Regions from separate parts of the Paenibacillus sp. 2RAB27 genome, predicted to be linked through region 4. Evidence: riboswitches for the same ligand, from Rfam matches in the RefSeq annotation. Region 4 holds a riboswitch; each other region holds the start of a gene.
The links. A riboswitch is a leader RNA that binds a small molecule or an ion and turns the genes downstream of it on or off. The one in region 4 is predicted to bind cyclic di-AMP.
Positions count from the first base shown of each region.

Region 1 (4,500 bases), on a different contig from region 4:
CAGCGGATGTTCGGTGTCGCTGCTTCGTTCACGATGAGTGTAAAGTCTTCCACCGTCACGCCGCACAGTTCCGCAACGAGACCAGGGAATGGCGTAATTCGGCAATGTCCGCGTTGATCTTTATAACCGGAGCGAGCACCAAAGAGCAGCTTGCCTCCTGCTGCTACGTACTGCTTAAGCAGCTCGGCCGTTTCCTCCGACATAATAGCTGGATGAGGGTAGACGAGCACTTTGTAACGAGCTAGGTCATCTAGGGTAGTCTTATTTTGCACATACAAATAATCGTATGGGATATGACTGAATTGCAGGGCTTTCCCCCAGCTATATTCACTCTCTCTTGTTAGTGGACCATGATAGTGGTCAAGCTCCCCATCCCACTCATTGTCATAATCGTGCAGGATAGCCACCTCCGCAGCGAAACGAGAGCCAGCGATAACTTCCCCGATTTTACCCAATTCCCGGCTAATTGTTGCGGCTTCGGCGACCCTGCGGTTAGGACGGTTATGATAATCGTTGATCCCATGCCAATAAATCTCGGTACCGAAGGTTGCCGTCCGCCATCTGAAAAACAACACCATATCCGCCCCATGAGCAACCGATTGATAGGTCCATAATCGCATTTGACCTGGTTTGGGTGCAGATTGCCCCATCGTGTTCACCCAACCGCCAGGGCCTGACTGCTGCTCCATAATGCAGAAAGTGGGGGAGATCGAGCGTACCTTGGTGAGTTGGTTGGAATTGCTGCGGTCCATGAGTGGTTGCTCGCGATCAGCATCGTTCCAAATGGTTGAGAAGTTCGGATACGAGTCGAAAGAAAAGAAATCAAGCAGTTCATCCGTCATGGCATGGCTATCCAGATGACCAAACATGCCGTTGGTTGTGATCCACTGAGTGGGCGCAAGCTCACGCAAGATGTCTACCTGCAAACGGGCAAAGGAAATGACGTTGTCCGAGATAAATCGCTTTTCATCCAGCGCTTGATGAGGGTTAACGGACTTGGAAGGCGCAGGGCGAGTTAAATGGACTTGTTCCCAGTCCGAGTAACTCTGGTTCCAGAAGACGGTCCCCCAAGTCTCATTTAATGCCTCTAAGGTACCGTATTTCTCCTGTACCCACTTCCTAAACGCTGCATGATCTGCCTCGGCATAGAAGACATTTATCTCACAGTTAAGCTCGTTGTCAATCTGCCAGCCTACGACCCCTGGATTGTTGGCATAATGCCGCGCCATAGCCTCAGTAATTTTCGCACAGTATTCGCGGTAAATAGGGCTGCTGTAATTGTAGTGACGTCTCATCCCGTGCTGATACTGCACACCATCAAAGTTAGCATTCAGAATTTCGGGGTATTTGTAGGTCATCCAAGCAGGCGGTGTTGCTGTGGGAGTACCGAGAATGACCTGTAGTCCATGCTCGTGAGCAAGACTTATCGCACGGTCGAACAGATCAAAGGCAAATACCCCTTCCTCTGGTTCAAAGAAATTCCATGCAAACTCTCCCATCCGTACGATGGTAAAGCCGATTTCTCGCATTCTCCTATAATCGTCAGCCCACATAGCCTCTGGCCACTGCTCAGGGTAGTAGCATACGCCTAAATCAAACTTCTCTCCCGGAATGGTCTTTTCCATGAGTCATAACATCCCCATTTCTATAGATGTAGTAATTTTTTGTTATTTAAAATCCTTTATGTACTCATTATATTTCTTTATAATATTATGTATATAACATCATTTTGCGACGTATATCAGATTTTTGCGTTTTGGAGGACACATGAAAATTCATTATGTATTACCGGAGCCCATGTACAAACACTATACGGTTTATCCGGATATGATTGGTCAATATGCGGATTTCCCTGAGCATCAGGAGTGGCGGTTTAAGGGGCAGCTGCAACAAGCCAATTTGCATATTGTGTTAAGCGGTAAAGGCTACGTCAAAGCGAATGGGAAGGAATTCTCCCTGGAAGCAGGACAAGGCTTTTATTACGGATCGGGCCTTGAACAGGAGTATCGAACCGATCCAAACGATCCGTGGCAAGTATTTTGGGTACACCTTGCAGGTGAGGGACTCGACAGGCTGTTGAATGATCAAGGAACTTCAGCAGTATGGCTGTTTACATATTGGGATGTACCCAAGCTCAAACAATTGACAGGAGATTTATTGGAGCTGGCATCCCCATATGATCGGAATGAGGTACAATTGGCCGTGAAGCTCTATGAACTGCTTGCTGAGCTTGCCTTACGTGCAGAGACGCATGGAACAGTAACTATTCTGGATAAGCGTGCACGGATGAGAGAGGTCGCGGAATATATTCGTACGCACTGCACGAAACCGCTAACTCTCCTGCAGATGGCCGAGCAGGCAGGTTTCAGTACCTTTTACTTTAGTCGAATGTTTCACGAAGTGATGGGGCGGACTCCGGTCGAGTGGCTGTTCGAATGTCGTCTGGTTGTAGCTAAACAACTGCTCATGTCTACCGAATGGACGATTAAGCAAGTGGCTGAGCATGTCGGATTTTCCCAGAGCAGCTACTTTATTGCGCGCTTCCGAGAGCATACCGGAATGACACCACAGGAGTATCGGCGGCTCTACAGCACGTAGGTTTCCTAGGTCTATAGAGCTTCATCTCCTAAAGAGCATTAATAAGTAGCAAAGTATGGGATAATCAACGACACTCCTATATGTATGCGCTTTCATCGACTACCAAAGTCAAATAAGCAATAATTAAAGGCGAATCTACGTTTTACAATCGATAAAGAACGGCGTAAGATTCATTACGACAAGTTGATTCTATGTGAAAAGAAACCACTTAATTCCCAGTAGGGGAAACGGGGGAACCAATCGAAGCCGTTCAAGCAATACTTGGCTTCATGGGGTGAATCCTGATGCTCGCAAGCATTAGGTAGGACGCTCTCAAGTCCGAATCCGACAGCTAACCTCGTAAGTGCATTGAGAGAGAACCGCACACTCGCCTTCTTATGTAAAGAAGTCCGAGAGTAGAGATTCTCTGCTCTTAGGGCTTCTTTTTGCATGCCGTCAACCCAAAATGTTACATAAATGTTATAAGGAGGCTATACCATGCATGCTATTGAAATCAATAATTTGACCAAAACCTATGGGAACGCAAGAGGTATTACCGATGTTAGTTTTTCAATCGAAGAAGGGGAGATCTTTGGTTTTATTGGACCGAATGGGGCAGGGAAATCAACAACGATTCGAACGCTGCTGTCTCTGATTTTTCCAACAAGCGGCAGTGCCAAAATTTTTGGAAAAGACTGCATCCAGTTTGCGCCTGAAATAAAGAAAGAGATCGGCTACTTGCCTTCGGAAGTTTTTTATTATGACAACATGAAAGTAATCGACCTACTCAAGTATTCAGCCAGCTTTTACAAGAAGGATTGCACGAAGAGAATCAAAGAGCTTGCTGAAATTATGGATCTGGACGTTACGAAGAAAATTGATGATCTATCTCTGGGGAACAAAAAGAAAGTAGGCATCGTTCAAGGGCTGCTGCATGATCCTAAGCTTATTATTCTGGATGAACCGACAAGTGGACTTGACCCGCTCATGCAGCAGAAGTTTTTCGAATTGCTCGAACAACAGAATCAAAGAGGAGCCACGATTCTTTTTTCCTCTCATATATTGAGTGAAGTTCAGAGATTATGCGATCGCGTCGCGATTATTAAGGAAGGTAGAATTGTAACGGTTGAGAAGATCAGCACCTTAAAGGAAAACAATTTCAAGCGATTTAAAGTGGATACGGCACAAGCGCTCGACCCTAACTTTTTCAAGATGACCGGAGTCAATAACATTGATGTCCAAGGCCAGACGACGAGCTTCTTATTCAAAGGCAATATTAATCAAGTCATGCGAAAAATTGCCGAAATTGAAATCGATAATCTGTGGATCGAAGAGCCTGATTTAGAGGAGATCTTTATGCACTACTATGAGAAGGAGGCTTAAAGTGGAATGAATATATACCTTCATGAATTGAGAGCCTATCGGAAATCCACGATCACGTGGACGTGCTCCTTAATTGCGGTCATCGTCTTATTCCTGTCCCTTTTTCCATCGGTTTCTAAGGATTTTGCTGAGTTTTCTTCCATCTTAGAAGGGTATCCAGAAGGGGTAAGGAAAGCGCTTGGCATTCAAATCGAAACGTTTGGTACCCTACTCGGTTTCTATGTGTACATCTTTATGTACATTACGCTTTGCGGAGCCATTCAAGCCATGGTTCTGGGAACGTCTATACTCTCGAAAGAAATGCGCGAGAAAACAGCAGACTTTCTGCTTACGAAGCCCGTAACACGTACGAAAATTGTTACTTCCAAGCTATTAGCGGCTGTTACTTCTTTAGTCATTACGTGCGTGATTTATATCGCTGCAGCCTATCTAATGGCGCTTCAAGTCAAAACGGTCGATTTTGATGTGAGCACATTTCTATTGATTTCCCTCACTTTGCTGTTTATCCAGTTGATGTTCCTTGCTATAGGATTCATCATT
Region 1 covers NZ_JBFRGR010000003.1:399,524-404,023, forward strand. Annotated here, with positions in the region: gene AB4114_RS06900 (beta-galactosidase) at 1-1,625, opposite strand, end outside; gene AB4114_RS06905 (AraC family transcriptional regulator) at 1,768-2,598, shown strand; cyclic di-AMP (ydaO/yuaA leader) riboswitch at 2,794-2,960, shown strand; gene AB4114_RS06910 (ABC transporter ATP-binding protein) at 3,076-3,960, shown strand; gene AB4114_RS06915 (ABC transporter permease subunit) at 3,967-4,500, shown strand, end outside.
Region 1: it holds a riboswitch for cyclic di-AMP, as region 4 does, so the genes downstream of both, AB4114_RS06910 (ABC transporter ATP-binding protein) here and AB4114_RS16395 (APC family permease) in region 4, are expected to answer to the same signal.

Region 2 (4,500 bases), on a different contig from region 4:
AAACAAGCATCTATCGCAATAACGACAACATTCGGTGGGATTTCCTGCAAGCGCACGGCCAAATTAGTAGCATCACACGGTGCTGCAAGCGTGCCAATGACGTACGGATAGCCCAGCTCTGCAAGCCTACTCCCCACAAGTGGACCTAGTGCATCGCCAGTTGAGCGATCTGTCCCTATACATACAAAAGCAATCCGACTAGGCTCCAGCCCCTTGCTCAAAGCAATCATTTGCAGAAGCTGCCCTAACTGCTCGCCATCTACTTTTTTCCAAAACTGCTCCTGCAGCCCCATCGGTTCTTTCTCCATCTTTGCCTCCCTTTCAGGCATGTACACCTAACCTTTCACCTGATGCATAATAGTTCCATTCTTTCACATGGAGGCGGGCTGTGTCCACTTGTATACTTCCATATTCGCATACACCAAATAAGCGTTACTCGACGACCGAGCAAAGCCTATTCATGCCGCTTATAGAGGTTGTTCAAAAACTCCACTTTTGATCACGAAGTAGTCCATGAAGCGTATTCAACCTTCTTAATGTACGCGATTCATTCGAACAATGCGATAATAGAGCTGATCGCTGACCTCTTGCTCCACTTCCAGATAACCTTCTGAGTGAACATAATCCCCTAACATGAACGTGGAAGCATCCGCCGAATCGGCATGTGTAAGAAAGAGCAGCGCTACCTTATCATCCCCAACCACAAATCCAACCTGTTCCTTCACCTGAAATTTCTCTAGAATTTTGCCATGATGTGATCTCACGATATGATGGAACCGCCAAATGCCTTCTTCCTGAATGATAAAATAAAGCACACGATTGCGATGCGCATTGCTAAACTCCCGCGTCACACCGATCATACACACCTTCTCACCAACACGTAAATATTCATCAATCACATAAGATTTCAGTCGTAACCGATTCACATTCTTGCTCTGAATATAAGTTTCCATCTCATCTATTGAGCGCTGATCTCTCGGATCTTGTTTTGTTGCATAAAATACTTCTTTAATAAACGTATCTGTTTGGAATTGCCTAGCCCCTTTGAAATGGTTATACGTATGAAAAAATTGCTTAATCACGACCCGAATGTCTTCTGGTATGGCAGGACCTGTTTCCACGTTATACATGCGATCTGTTCGACCCGACAATTTAATTTTATGAAACAAGCTTTTCCAGACACTGACTTGCATGCCGTACGCGCCACCTACTTTCTTCCAACCATTGTTCCATTATAGGCTATAATTCTCAAAAATTCGATAAGAATCGCACAAATTCGCGCAAAAAATAGAGCATCTGCCGCTTTGCTTTCAATAAAGAAAGACTTAGCGAACATACGCTCTTAGATCGATGATTTACTTGATTTCGTAACTACCTATAACACGCGTTTAGCACCTACATATCTGGAGCCCCAATAGGAGCTAGCGAGACTATCAACCGTTACACCAACGGATGTTGTCGAGGAAATGAATTGATTATTTCCGATGTAAATGCCTACATGGTTGACGATACCAGAAGCAAAGAAGACGAGGTCTCCCGCTTTCAAATCCGTCACTCTCGCCCCCGCATTATCGTACATTTGCACGGAGGTGCGTGGCAGCTCGATACCTTTGGCCTCGTATACATAACGAACGAATCCAGAGCAATCAAAACCCTTAGGTGTAGTTCCTCCCCATCGGTACGGTGTCCCTTTGAACGTCGTTGCAGCTTGAATAATTTGAGCTGCAATGGATGACTGAACGACCTTGGCCACTGGGGCTGCTAGAGCTGCTGGTGGCGGTGCAATCCAGGCTGGCTTATGAGTCTTGCCGTCCTCTTCCACGATGGCAATTTTATTCGCATCGTTCCACGCAATCGCAGATCCAAACGTCTCTGTAACAAAGCGTAGAGGGACATAGGTACTCCCTTTAACCAAAGTTGGACTGCTCTCTAATTCAACTAACTTACTGTTCACGATCGCTTGCTCTTCGTCCGTTGTGAGTTGAATCGCCTGCTCCTTGTTCATCAGCGTGACGACGACTTCATCGCCTTGCTTCGCCCATCCCACTTGATAGCCTAACTTCTCCGATAGCACACGTAATGGCACCTGAAGTGTACCCTCCGTATCAATAAACGGCTGTACTTCCGGGAACTGCACCAAGTCATCATTGACTTGAACCTTCACCGAAGAGGTGTCTGGGGCAGCAGCATGCGTGGATGGAGCGGCGAACAGGAAAAAGGCTGCGCCTACAAGAGCGCATGAACAAATAAAGCTTTTGGTAAAAAGTTTCAAAACGTTGTGCCTCCTTGAAGCCTCCGAGGTTAGTTGACGGGTTCGGGAAGAGGTTTTCCCTAGCGCACCCATTAGCCTATGGCTAACTGAGCATTCATTCACCCCAAGTAAAGAAGTCCCCCGTACCAGAGCTTTCGATGCTCCGAGATTCGGCATTTTTTGTCTATATTAGACTAGCATAGTTCGTTTTAGGATGACAACTTTTGCGAGATGGTAAGTGTTTCCTTTCCTATGTAAAGCACAAAAAAAACAGCCACTCTTTTCAGAGCAGCTGCTTATACACCTCGGTAAATAGGATATGCTTACAGGGATTAAACTCATTTTCTGTCATCGGACTAGGATAACTCATGATGTTGAGAGGCAATTTCAGTTGCCCTTCTCTGAGTGGTGGCTGCGCATAAGGAAATAGGTTCAAATGGAAGCCGCAGCGCTTATAGAATTCAATTCTCCGCGTAGCATCTGAGGCAGTCGGAGGCTCGACTTCAAGTACGATAGGGGTACTTGCACGGCTCATATACGTCGTCAGCATTTGCTTGCCAATCCCACCGCCTCTTATGGCAGCGTTGACGGCGATATGTTCCACAAATCGAAACGTACTAAAGTTCCAACTGGCCAAGAAGCCAAGTAGCTGCCTTTGAGGATCTTTCTCGACATCGATGCTGTAATTAGGATGAGATAACAGTGCTCGTTGACCTTCATACGTCCTTATTTCAGTTACAGGAAAAGCGGCTTCCATCAGCTTAAATACCTCTTCAAATGAATCCATTTTTTCCATTTGTCAGCACCTCCCTTCAAGTTAGTAATAGGTTATCCAAGTGTGAAGCCTCTTACTTCAGACCTTACCATTTTGAGAAAAAGGCATGTGCCGCTGCATGAGAGCCAGGAGGTGTCGCGTGCCCCATGAAGGGGTACACTTCAATCGATTTGTGTGCTGATTCGATTCGGTTATACGCAGCGAAAATCGCTTCTGGCAAGCAGCACGTATCCTTCAATCCTACCGTAACGTGAACAGGCTGCTCAATTCGATCGCCCAAATTCACGATATCGAAATAGGAAACTGTTCGCAGTACATCTGGCAGATATTCTGGGAACCGGGTAACGAATTCCGCTGCCTCACTAAGTGAGCTGACCGATTGCAACAAGCCCAAATCCATGTGGCATAGATTCGGTACATGGGCAATGGTTGACCGAATACGCTTCTCAAGCGCGGTTACGAGTAGGGCAAGCCCTCCGCCCTGGCTTCCGCCGTATACGAATACCCGCTCACTGTCGATTTCTGGCTGCTCTAACGCGCAGTGTACAGCACGTAATGAATCGATCGCAACTGCACGATAGTAGCTCGTCTCCGCGTCGAGAATCCCCTGTGTAATCCAGCCCCTCGTCATGCCAGTCTCCTGTGGCAGCAGGTTACCGCTTTCGCCGCCTTGCCCGCGTACATCAACCGCAAGTACCGCATACCCCATAAGCAACCAAGCAGCATGATCCTCGGGTCTTCCCTTGGAGCCCGTATAGCCTGGGAATGTAACAATACAAGGTACCTTCTTAGACTTGCTCTCAGCATTAGGCAGTAACAACCAAGCATGAATCGGTGTTTCCGCAGCACCCTGCAAGACGATCTTATTCACTTCCGCTTGTATAAAAGGTGATGCTACCGGCTCTCTTGTATAGGATGCATCTTGCGTAGCTTCCGTATATGCACGCTCCCAGAATGCAGCCAGATCAGCAGGCGCCGTTAACTGCGATTGATACTGGTGTAACCCCTGAATACGATTTTCAATAGCGTTCATTTCGGTAAGTCCCCTTTGCATGTTTTTCCCATTTTAACCTAGATACACGTGTATGACTATTGGAAAATATGAATATGAAACGGAAGGTCGATGCTCTATGTCGATGAATCTGTCGGTTCTTTTGCGAACGCAAGAAGACTCCCGATTCGTGTTTAGATGTATAAACTACAGCTAATTTACTCGAATCTGATGTATTTTCGTGATTACATGGAGAAAGTACATTTAATTTATATGAAATTTGAAGAATCGACCAAATCGAAGGAATTTAACTACAGGAAATACAGTTAAGCTTTCGAATTCGAGAAATACGCTTCAAATAGATGGAGAAAATCCAGTTAAATTGCGGGAAGTAGGTTTATTACTCATCGAGCCCTAAAGGGTTCAATTCCCTAATAATGAAGAAAGAGACCACCCGAAGGTGGTCTCTTTCTTCTGTAAGCG
Region 2 covers NZ_JBFRGR010000003.1:4,581-9,080, reverse strand. Annotated here, with positions in the region: gene yyaC (spore protease YyaC) at 1-308, opposite strand, end outside; gene AB4114_RS05315 (hypothetical protein) at 534-1,193, opposite strand; gene AB4114_RS05310 (C40 family peptidase) at 1,376-2,272, opposite strand; cyclic di-AMP (ydaO/yuaA leader) riboswitch at 2,276-2,437, opposite strand; gene AB4114_RS05305 (GNAT family N-acetyltransferase) at 2,535-3,047, opposite strand; gene AB4114_RS05300 (acetylxylan esterase) at 3,112-4,059, opposite strand; tRNA gene AB4114_RS05295 (tRNA-Gly) at 4,497-4,500, opposite strand, start outside.
Region 2: it holds a riboswitch for cyclic di-AMP, as region 4 does, so the genes downstream of both, AB4114_RS05310 (C40 family peptidase) here and AB4114_RS16395 (APC family permease) in region 4, are expected to answer to the same signal.

Region 3 (4,500 bases), on a different contig from region 4:
AATTAAAGTTGACAAGTAAACAGGCATAGGAGGAGCAGGCAATGATAGTAAGACAACTTGCCGAGAGAGTCGGCACTGAATTCCATGTAGATACAGAAACTTGGTATAGTACACGATTGCTTGTGAAAAGTGACCAGGTAGGCTTCTCTTTGCACGATACGACGATTAAAGCCGGTACTGAAACAGAGATATGGTACAAACATCATGTTGAAGCCGTGTACTGTATTCAAGGAGACGGTGAGATTGAAGTCCTCGAAAGCAAAGAGATTTATCCCATTTCCGAAGGAACCCTCTATGTCTTAAACGGTCATGAGAAACATCTGCTGCGCGGTAGAACGGATATGCGTATGATTTGTGTGTTTAATCCGCCTACAACAGGCCGAGAAGTTCATGATGCTGAAGGGACATACCCGTTAGACCAAATCTAATAAGGAGAGTGGCAATCCATGTTGACATCCAAGGGGCAAATTACGGTGAATCGATCGAGCATGCAAGACAGCTATCCATCAAGAATCTATCAGGAGCCAAAGCTACTGGAGCGGCAGGATCTGGTGGTTTATAACCCTACAATTAATCAGACAGAAATTAGTAAGGAGCAGCTTACATTTTACGAGGAAAATGGTTATTTGTTCTTGGAATCCTTTTTTACCGAGGAGCAGGTTCAATTTTGGAAGCAAGAGCTAGCAAGACTTTGGGAGCAAAGTAAAGAAGTGCAGAAGCCTGAAGTGATCAGAGAACCAGGGAATGATGAAATTAGATCCATATTCGCTGTGCATCGTGATGACGAAGTGTTCAAACAAATGGCTTCGGATCAACGTATACAAGACATCGTTAGTCAAATTTTGGGTAGCCAACCCTATATCCATCAATCCAGAATTAATTTTAAACAAGGATTTACAGGTAAAGAGTTTTATTGGCATTCGGATTTTGAAACTTGGCATGTGGAAGATGGGATGCCGAGAATGCGAGCGCTTAGCTGTTCAATTGCGTTAGAAGATAATCATGCCAATAACGGTCCCCTTATGGTTATACCTGGCTCACATCGTACATTTGTTTCCTGTGTAGGGGAAACGCCGGATGAGAATTATAAATCCTCGCTTCGCCGTCAAGAATATGGGGTTCCTGACCAAGAGAGTCTAAAACAGCTTGCCAAACAAGGCGGTATTGTTGCACCTACGGGTAAAGCTGGCTCCATCCTCCTATTCGATTGTAATTTAATGCACGGTTCAAATAGTAATATTACCCCAGATCCGCGCAGCAATGTTTTCATTGTATATAATAGTGTGCTGAATAAACTCAATGCTCCTTACTCAGGTAAGGGACCTAGACCAGATTATATCGCTGAACGCTTATCATGACATGATGTTTAAGGATCTTCCTAGTGGAGGGTCCTCATCGGTAATCAAAGAGGTGAAGCGGCGTGTTATCCATATTAGGCAGCATTCTAGCGATTCAAATCGTCTATGTTTCTTGTTTCACACTCCGTATGATCCTGACTTTAAAAGGTGAGAAGTATACAGCCGCTGCGATTAGTATGATAGAAGAGAACGATTGGTTTTGGAAGTATTGGCTCGAAGAAAAAATGAAAAGTTTTTGTACGCCTGCATTCGCAACGTAGATTCGAAAGCGTTCATCATTACGCTGGAACCAAAGAGCTTGCATGGTGGCTTTTGGTTGAAAATGATTCGGAAATAAGCAGGCATGAGTAAGCGCTGAGTCTTGCACGAGGCAAGAGCGGGGGAACCAAGTAAGCAGGTGTATGGCAGCATGCACAGTTGGGGTGAATCTCAGATGTATTGAGTAGGGCTATTCTCAGGTCCGAATCCGACAGCTAACTTCGTAAGCGTAATTGTGTAGAGGTAACGAGGAGGAGTGTGGCTTAAAGGCTAATTTTCGTTGCCTCTCAAAGGGGGAAAAGTAAAATGAAAAACAAGGAAGAATCCAATTCATCTGAGTATGTACTGGTCAATGCTCCGAACCGAGCGGGAAAAGATTTCATTCATCTATTACGTTCAAAAGGCATTCAATATTATGCACTCACGAACAATAAGTATGGAAAGAAAAAGCTGGAAGCTATGGGTGTGGATTCGATTATTATGGTTGACACCGAAGATGCCGCGACTTGGGTGCTCCCTGATATCCAAATAAGTAAAGTTTATTTATTTGAAATTAGTTTTAATCTATGCAGCAGGTATATTCAAATTTGTAAAGAGTGGGGCTCTGAGTCGATACACGTTGTAACAAAAGGGGATAAGTCAAGGAGTGCATATAGAGGCCTGGGTGCTAACCAATTTACGTACATAAACACGAACAATGAGGTATCATCTCTTTTGCCTTAAAGGTAGGTCGATACATTTCCTAAGTTGTTTATGGAAACTTGTAGAGTTTAAATAGAAGAGAGTAAAAAGTAAGAGTTCATCAAACCACAACTATGTGTTTAAAGCTGTGGTTTGATGGGCTATATTTTGTTTCGGATCAGATGAAATGGCATATTAATGCATTATATTTCCTAATTAGGTAATGATTAATATAAAATAGTATATAGGGATGGTTATAAAAATGGTTTTGTATATTTCAATTGTTATTATTTTGGCTTTTGTTTTATGGGGAGCTCTTGCCCCTAATAAGCTGGCTGATTCCGCGACTTCACTCTTCGACTTTTCGATTAATAATTTTGGATGGTTTTTCTTAATTTCAACGTTTGGTATCTTACTCTTTGCTTTCTATCTTGCGTTTAGTAAGTACGGAAGGATTAAACTGGGTAAAGATGAAGATGAACCTGAATATTCAACAGCAACTTGGTTCGCTATGTTGTTTAGTGCCGGAATGGGGATTGGGCTTGTTTTTTGGGGGGTGTCTGAGCCATTATCCCATTTTTTATCACCACCTGAGGGAGCTTCTGTAGCATCCATAGAAGCTGCACGACTAGCCATGCGTTATTCCTTTTTCCATTGGGGAGTTCATCCATGGGCAATCTACACCATCATTTCGCTAGCCTTAGCTTACTTTCAATTCCGGAAAGGTAAGAGGGGGCTAATTAGCGCCGTCTTTTCACCCATTCTTGGCAAGATATCAGAGGGATGGGTTGGAGGTGTGATAGATACACTTGCCATCATTGCTACTGTATTTGGTGTTGCCACCTCGCTTGGTTTAGGTGCACTTCAGATTAATGGCGGATTAAATCATATGTTCGGTATTTCAATAAGTCCATTTGTTCAAGTGGTCATTATTGCAGTGGTTACGGTTTTATTCTTGCTCTCGGCCACGACAGGCTTGGACAAAGGGATCCGAATATTGAGCAATACCAATTTAATTATAGCCGTCTTGCTAATGACTTTCGTATTTGTAGTTGGCCCTACCTCCTTCATTCTGGATTTATTTACTTCTACTTTAGGGGGATATTTGCAAAATATTGTGTACATGAGCCTACGAATGACTCCGTTTACACAGGGAACCTGGGTTGGTGTCTGGACGTTATTTTATTGGGCATGGTGGATAGCTTGGGGTCCTTTTGTCGGTACTTTTATTGCACGTGTTTCCAAAGGCAGAACAATCAAGGAGTTTGTATTAGGTGTTCTCTTGATCCCAAGTTTATTTAGCTTCGTTTGGTTTTCTGTATTCGGAGGAACAGGGTTGCACTTAGAGTTGTTTGATCATTATCCGATTGCGGCCGCGGCTGAAAAGGATGTTACATCTGCTTTATTTTTAACACTAGAGCAGCTGCCTATGGGGGGGATTATTGCTTTTATTGCCACCTTATTGATTATTACGTTTTTTGTTACATCTGCTGACTCAGCCACTTTTGTTTTGGGCATGCTCTCAACCAAAGGTAATCCAAACCCGTCGAATAAAGTGAAAATTGTGTGGGGAGTTCTTCAGTCATCTATTGCTATAGTTCTTCTAATTAGCGGTGGCTTAAGTGGTTTACAGACAGCATCCATTGTAGCAGCGCTTCCATTTGCGATCATCATTATCGGGATGTGTGTTTCCTTAATCGTTTCCCTAAGGCAGGAGGAAAGGACGATGAGAAGTAGAGAACAGAGTCGTATGAAGAAAATTGACGAGCTATTAATGGGAAGAGAGTCATAACGGAATATGTATGCTTATGTATGCTTATGTATGCTTATGTATGCTTGCATAAATGAGACAACAGTCCATGCAATATTCCACCCTTGACCATATAGAACTTTTTGGAATAGAACACATTTATGATTCAAGTGAATAGCCTATAATAAAAAGTTCGTAGTTGTTAGGCGGCTAAATAGAAGGGAGTGGTTATTATGATTAATATAAATTTCATGAAGACAACCGCTACGATGCCATGGTGAAATCATTTGTTAACGGGTATATCAATATCAATCACGTTTCTAGAGATTCAAATGTTAATATTGGTGATGCCTCCTGTATCTTTATCGAAAGTAATACCATAATCCATGCGCATTCTACCCCTTTTTTACAAGGCGATTGGTCGGGCTTACTTACTAGTAAACAGAATTGTAA
Region 3 covers NZ_JBFRGR010000020.1:89,207-93,706, forward strand. Annotated here, with positions in the region: gene ectB (diaminobutyrate--2-oxoglutarate transaminase) at 1-29, shown strand, start outside; gene AB4114_RS23920 (ectoine synthase) at 42-428, shown strand; gene thpD (ectoine hydroxylase) at 447-1,358, shown strand; partial or broken gene AB4114_RS23930 (DUF2179 domain-containing protein) at 1,421-1,695, shown strand; cyclic di-AMP (ydaO/yuaA leader) riboswitch at 1,701-1,861, shown strand; gene AB4114_RS23935 (hypothetical protein) at 1,923-2,339, shown strand; gene AB4114_RS23940 (glycine betaine uptake BCCT transporter) at 2,560-4,089, shown strand.
Region 3: it holds a riboswitch for cyclic di-AMP, as region 4 does, so the genes downstream of both, AB4114_RS23935 (hypothetical protein) here and AB4114_RS16395 (APC family permease) in region 4, are expected to answer to the same signal.

Region 4 (4,500 bases):
TCGATGCCAAATCTTGAAAGGTTGACGGATTCGCAGCAATCCATCTTGCATTGATGAATAACGTAGCTGGAATCTGCTCCTGAATCAAATACTGGATCAACTTCTCATCATAGCCACTGCCTTCCTTCCCGCCGCAGGCATCAAAGGTAAGGGCAATCACTTTGTCCTTCGTATGTAAGCGTGTTTTCACACCAGGGACACGCTCCCCCCACTTCGTTGGCATCACAGAGGCATAACGAGCGATCAATGATTGTTCCACTGACGTGAAGGTTGGGACAGGAGGTGCGGCTGATGGTGCAAGCGTTGGTGTTGGTGTTGATGTTGATGTTGGTGTTGATGTTGGTGTTGATGTTGGTGTTGATGTTGGTGTTGATGTTGATGTTGATGTTGATGTTGATGTTGGTGTTCCTATAGATGTAGATGTAGAATCAACCGCCGTTTCCACTTCTGCAGCACGTTGCTCCACCCCACATCCTGCAAGCGCTACCATCGCACTTATGAAGAAAAGGAGGCACATCGTGCGCCCCCTCATTTATGTTTCCGCCAGTCTAATTTACTTTTCTCCAGCTGATAGGCGAAATCGTTCTCAAGACGTTTCTCTTCCGCCTTGCGAGCAGCCTCTACCCTGGCTCTCTCTGCATCCTTCTTCGCTTGCTCTTCCGCTTTCATCGCGTCAGCCTGGGCTTTGAGCCCTTCCAGTATTTCCGGACGCAGCAGATCCTTCAGCGTTGCAGGTTTATCTTGCACGCTAGCCGCAGCTGGCGTAATCTTTGCTTTCTTTTTCACCATAATAAGGTCACCTCGTCTACAAGTTCTCCCTATTATTGTACACTTCTATTGATGTAAATGATACGGCACTGTTGCAACAACGATATCCTTATCGGCTTGAAGCTTCGAACGAATCCGCGCCGCAGATTGATTATGGAGCAGACGGTGCCACCATTTCTTCGGCATGAATTGCGGGAGAATAACCATGATCGACTGCTTCTCCGACATATGAGTGTCGATGCGATCAATGAATTCAGCCAGCGGCTTCAGAATCGTTCTGTAGCGTGATTTGAACACTACGAGTCGAACACCTGGATCCCAGATCTGCCACTTCTCCTGCATCGATTCTTCGTCCTCATCCGAGAAGGAGACATAGAACGCGATGACGTTAGGCGAGAGCGATTTGGCATAGTTCAGGGTCTGCTCTACCGCTTTGTGAATCCCAGCCACAGGCACGATAATGACCGGCTCTTTGGTACATACACGGTCTTGTGTGATATCGATCCGCAACTGTTTGGCTACGTCGTCGTAATGGTGACTAATTTTCGTAATGAGCCAGAGGAGGATCGGTGTAATGATAATGACAATCCAAGCACCCTCGCTGAATTTGGTAACGGAGAAAATGATAAGAACTACTAGGGAGACGATACCGCCCAGCCCGTTGATGATCAGCTTCCCAATCCAGCCAGATACGCGCTCTTTGAGCCATTTCCGAACCAACCCCGTCTGAGCAAGTGTAAAAGATAAAAACACGCCAATCGCATAAAGCGGAATAAGTGCATCGGTTTTACCTTTAAAGCCAATCAATAGCAGGCTGGCTAATACGCCTAGCGTAATAATGCCATAGTGATACGAAAGCCGATCCCCACGGAAGGAGAACATGCGCGGGAAGTTTTTGTCTTGGGCCATGATGGACGCCAAGATCGGGAAGCCATTGAAGCTTGTATTCGCAGCGAGCACCAAGATGAGCATGGTCGCGATTTGCGTCGCGTAGTACATAACGCCTCGGCCAAAGGCCTGCTCCGTCACCATCGAAAGAACCGATGTATGACCGTTATGATCCGGTGCCACCCCATACCCTAAGGCAATCAGTGTTACACCACCGAACACGATGGCCAACAAGCCGCCTAGAGAGAGGAGTGTTCGTTTGGCATTATTGACAGATGGCGTTCTAAAATGCGGTACGGCATCAGAGATCGCTTCGATCCCCGTTACAGCTGAACAACCGGACGAGAACGCTTTGAGAAGTACGAATAGGGTTAATGAGTTCGTCGCTGAGCTTGGTGCGAATTCGATCGCATGCGTATTCATAGATCCTGTCAGTAAATCGAAAATACCTTTACCCACTAACAACAAGATACAAAGAATAAAAAAGTACGTTGGAATCGCGAATACCGTTCCTGATTCGGAAGTACCTCGCAAGTTCAGCCAGACCATAATCCAAACCAGTAAGATGGTCAGCGGAACAATGTACGGTACAGCCGATGGAAATGCCGAGGTAATTGCCTGGACACCAGCCGATATCGAAACGGCTACGGTTAAGGTATAGTCGATTAGCAGAGAGACACCGGTAAGACGTCCCCACACCATGCCTAAATTTTCTTTCGTCACCATATAGGCGCCGCCGCCCATCGGGTACGCTTCGATCACCTGTCTATAGCTCAACACGAGCAGTAGAATCAAAGCAATAATCGAAACCGCAATCGGCAACGAGAAGGCAAAAGCTGCAACCCCCACTGTCGCGAGCTCTAACAGAATTTGCTCCGTCCCATACGATACGGATGATAAGGCATCTGACGACAAGATAGGGAGGGCTTTCCAGACAGGCATTTTCTCCGACTCAATCTCACTCGACTTTAGCGGCTTACCGAACACAATTTTTTTCAATGAATCACTTGTCATTTCGCCGTTGTTCCTCCAATTAAAGCCATATCAATACTATATTTTTGAAAAATGGACGCAAAAAAACACAAGGATCGACCTTGTGTTTTGAACACACGTTCTCCTTTCTCACGTTCGCTTACGAGGTTAGCTGCCGGGTTCGGGCCGCGAGAAATCTGCCCTAAAAGGTACTGAATCCGTACCGTTATTCACCCCATGTTACTCGTGGTTCCCCCGCTTTTCTTAAAAGAAAATTAAGCGAAATATTCAACTGTTCATGTACGTGTTGAATACTACTCTCTTCTACCAACATAGTAAAGGAGGGAAAAAACGTAAAAAGCACTCTCCGACCTCACGTTTCACCCGATAATTCGCTTACAATTACCTGATTCGTTGATTATCTTCCATTCTCGTAGCTAATCAGGGTATTTTGACTAAACAACAAGTTTGCAATCCATCAAAGTTGCTAGTTCGTGCGAATATTACGTTGGATGATGAGGTTTTTCACTTTAGGGCACTACCATTGTAGCGTGGTTGACTGAAACCGAGTTATTTAACAACCGCTTCCTTTAAATAATCGTGTAGTTGACCCAATCCACGCGAGTTCCGCCCATTTTGTCAAAAAACTGTTGTGCACGATGATTGTCTGGCGCGGTGATCCATGACATGTAGGCATAGCCGTTTTCCTTGGAGTAGGTTTGGCACTTCTGGAACAAGTCTTCTTCTGCAGCGGTCCCCCGGTAAGACTCGAGAAGGAAGAGGTCATTCATGATCGTAATGGGATTTGCCTTCATCGTACTACAAGAAAAATACAAGGTCGCAAAGCCGACGAGTTCTCCCTCTTGGTCGACAACAAACTGTATACCGCCTTGTTCCTGAAGCAAGTTTCTAATCAGTCGATGAATAGAAGTTATCAGCGGCTGTGGCTTCTTATAAAAGCCTACAATATAGGCACACATCAACTCTGTTAATGCCTCCAAATCTTCAAGTTCCACTTTTCTTATCACGTGTCCCATTGTATTCCTCCATGTGTTTTATGAATAATAATACAATTATATGTATAAACATTCAACAATTTACTAATTTAATACAAGCCAATTCATTGACACACCCTACCCGCCATGATAAACTGTCACAAAATATATTATAGTTTAGATCGGAAGGTGTACCATGTCAGACAACGCAACCTCTTCAGCTCAAGGAACAACACACGCTCAACCTGAGATGCCTGGCCGCTTACGAGAAACGCCTGTCTCCTGGTTGCTCTGTTTTACAATTGTACTTGTTATCATGAACACGATGATGTTCAATCTGGCACTGCCCAAAATTTCCGTACAATTCGAGCTCAGTCCTTCAACGGCATCGTGGATTGTTACGGGGTATTCAATCATTTTCGCCATCGCATCGATCACCTACAGCCGCTTGTCCGACTTCGTGCCTATTCGCAGGCTCTACGTCATTGCCCTGCTCTCGCTAGGCGGCGCCTCCATTCTAGGGTTGTTCACGGACAGCTTCGGACTGTTGCTATTTACGCGGTTGATTCAAGCATCCGGCGCAGGTGCGATCCCTTCGCTTGGTATCGTACTCGTAACCCGCTACATTCCGTTGTCTCGTAGAGGCAGAGCCATGTCGCTCATCCTTTCCGCGGCTTCTCTTGGCTTGGGACTAGGTCCCGTCGCAGGGGGATCCATCGTTCAGTATTTGGGCTGGCATTTCCTGTTCGTCATTACAGCGGTAACGCTGCTGCTAATTCCTATCTTTCTCATCCTGCTGCCAAAAGAAAAACCAGAAAGCGGCTCGTTCGATTTCATCGGAGCTCTGCTCCTCGGGATTGGGACGACGGGGTTGCTG
Region 4 covers NZ_JBFRGR010000010.1:143,328-147,827, reverse strand. Annotated here, with positions in the region: gene AB4114_RS16405 (polysaccharide deacetylase family protein) at 1-517, opposite strand, end outside; gene AB4114_RS16400 (YqkE family protein) at 529-789, opposite strand; gene AB4114_RS16395 (APC family permease) at 835-2,670, opposite strand; cyclic di-AMP (ydaO/yuaA leader) riboswitch at 2,771-2,920, opposite strand; gene AB4114_RS16390 (GNAT family N-acetyltransferase) at 3,219-3,665, opposite strand; gene AB4114_RS16385 (MFS transporter) at 3,820-4,500, shown strand, end outside.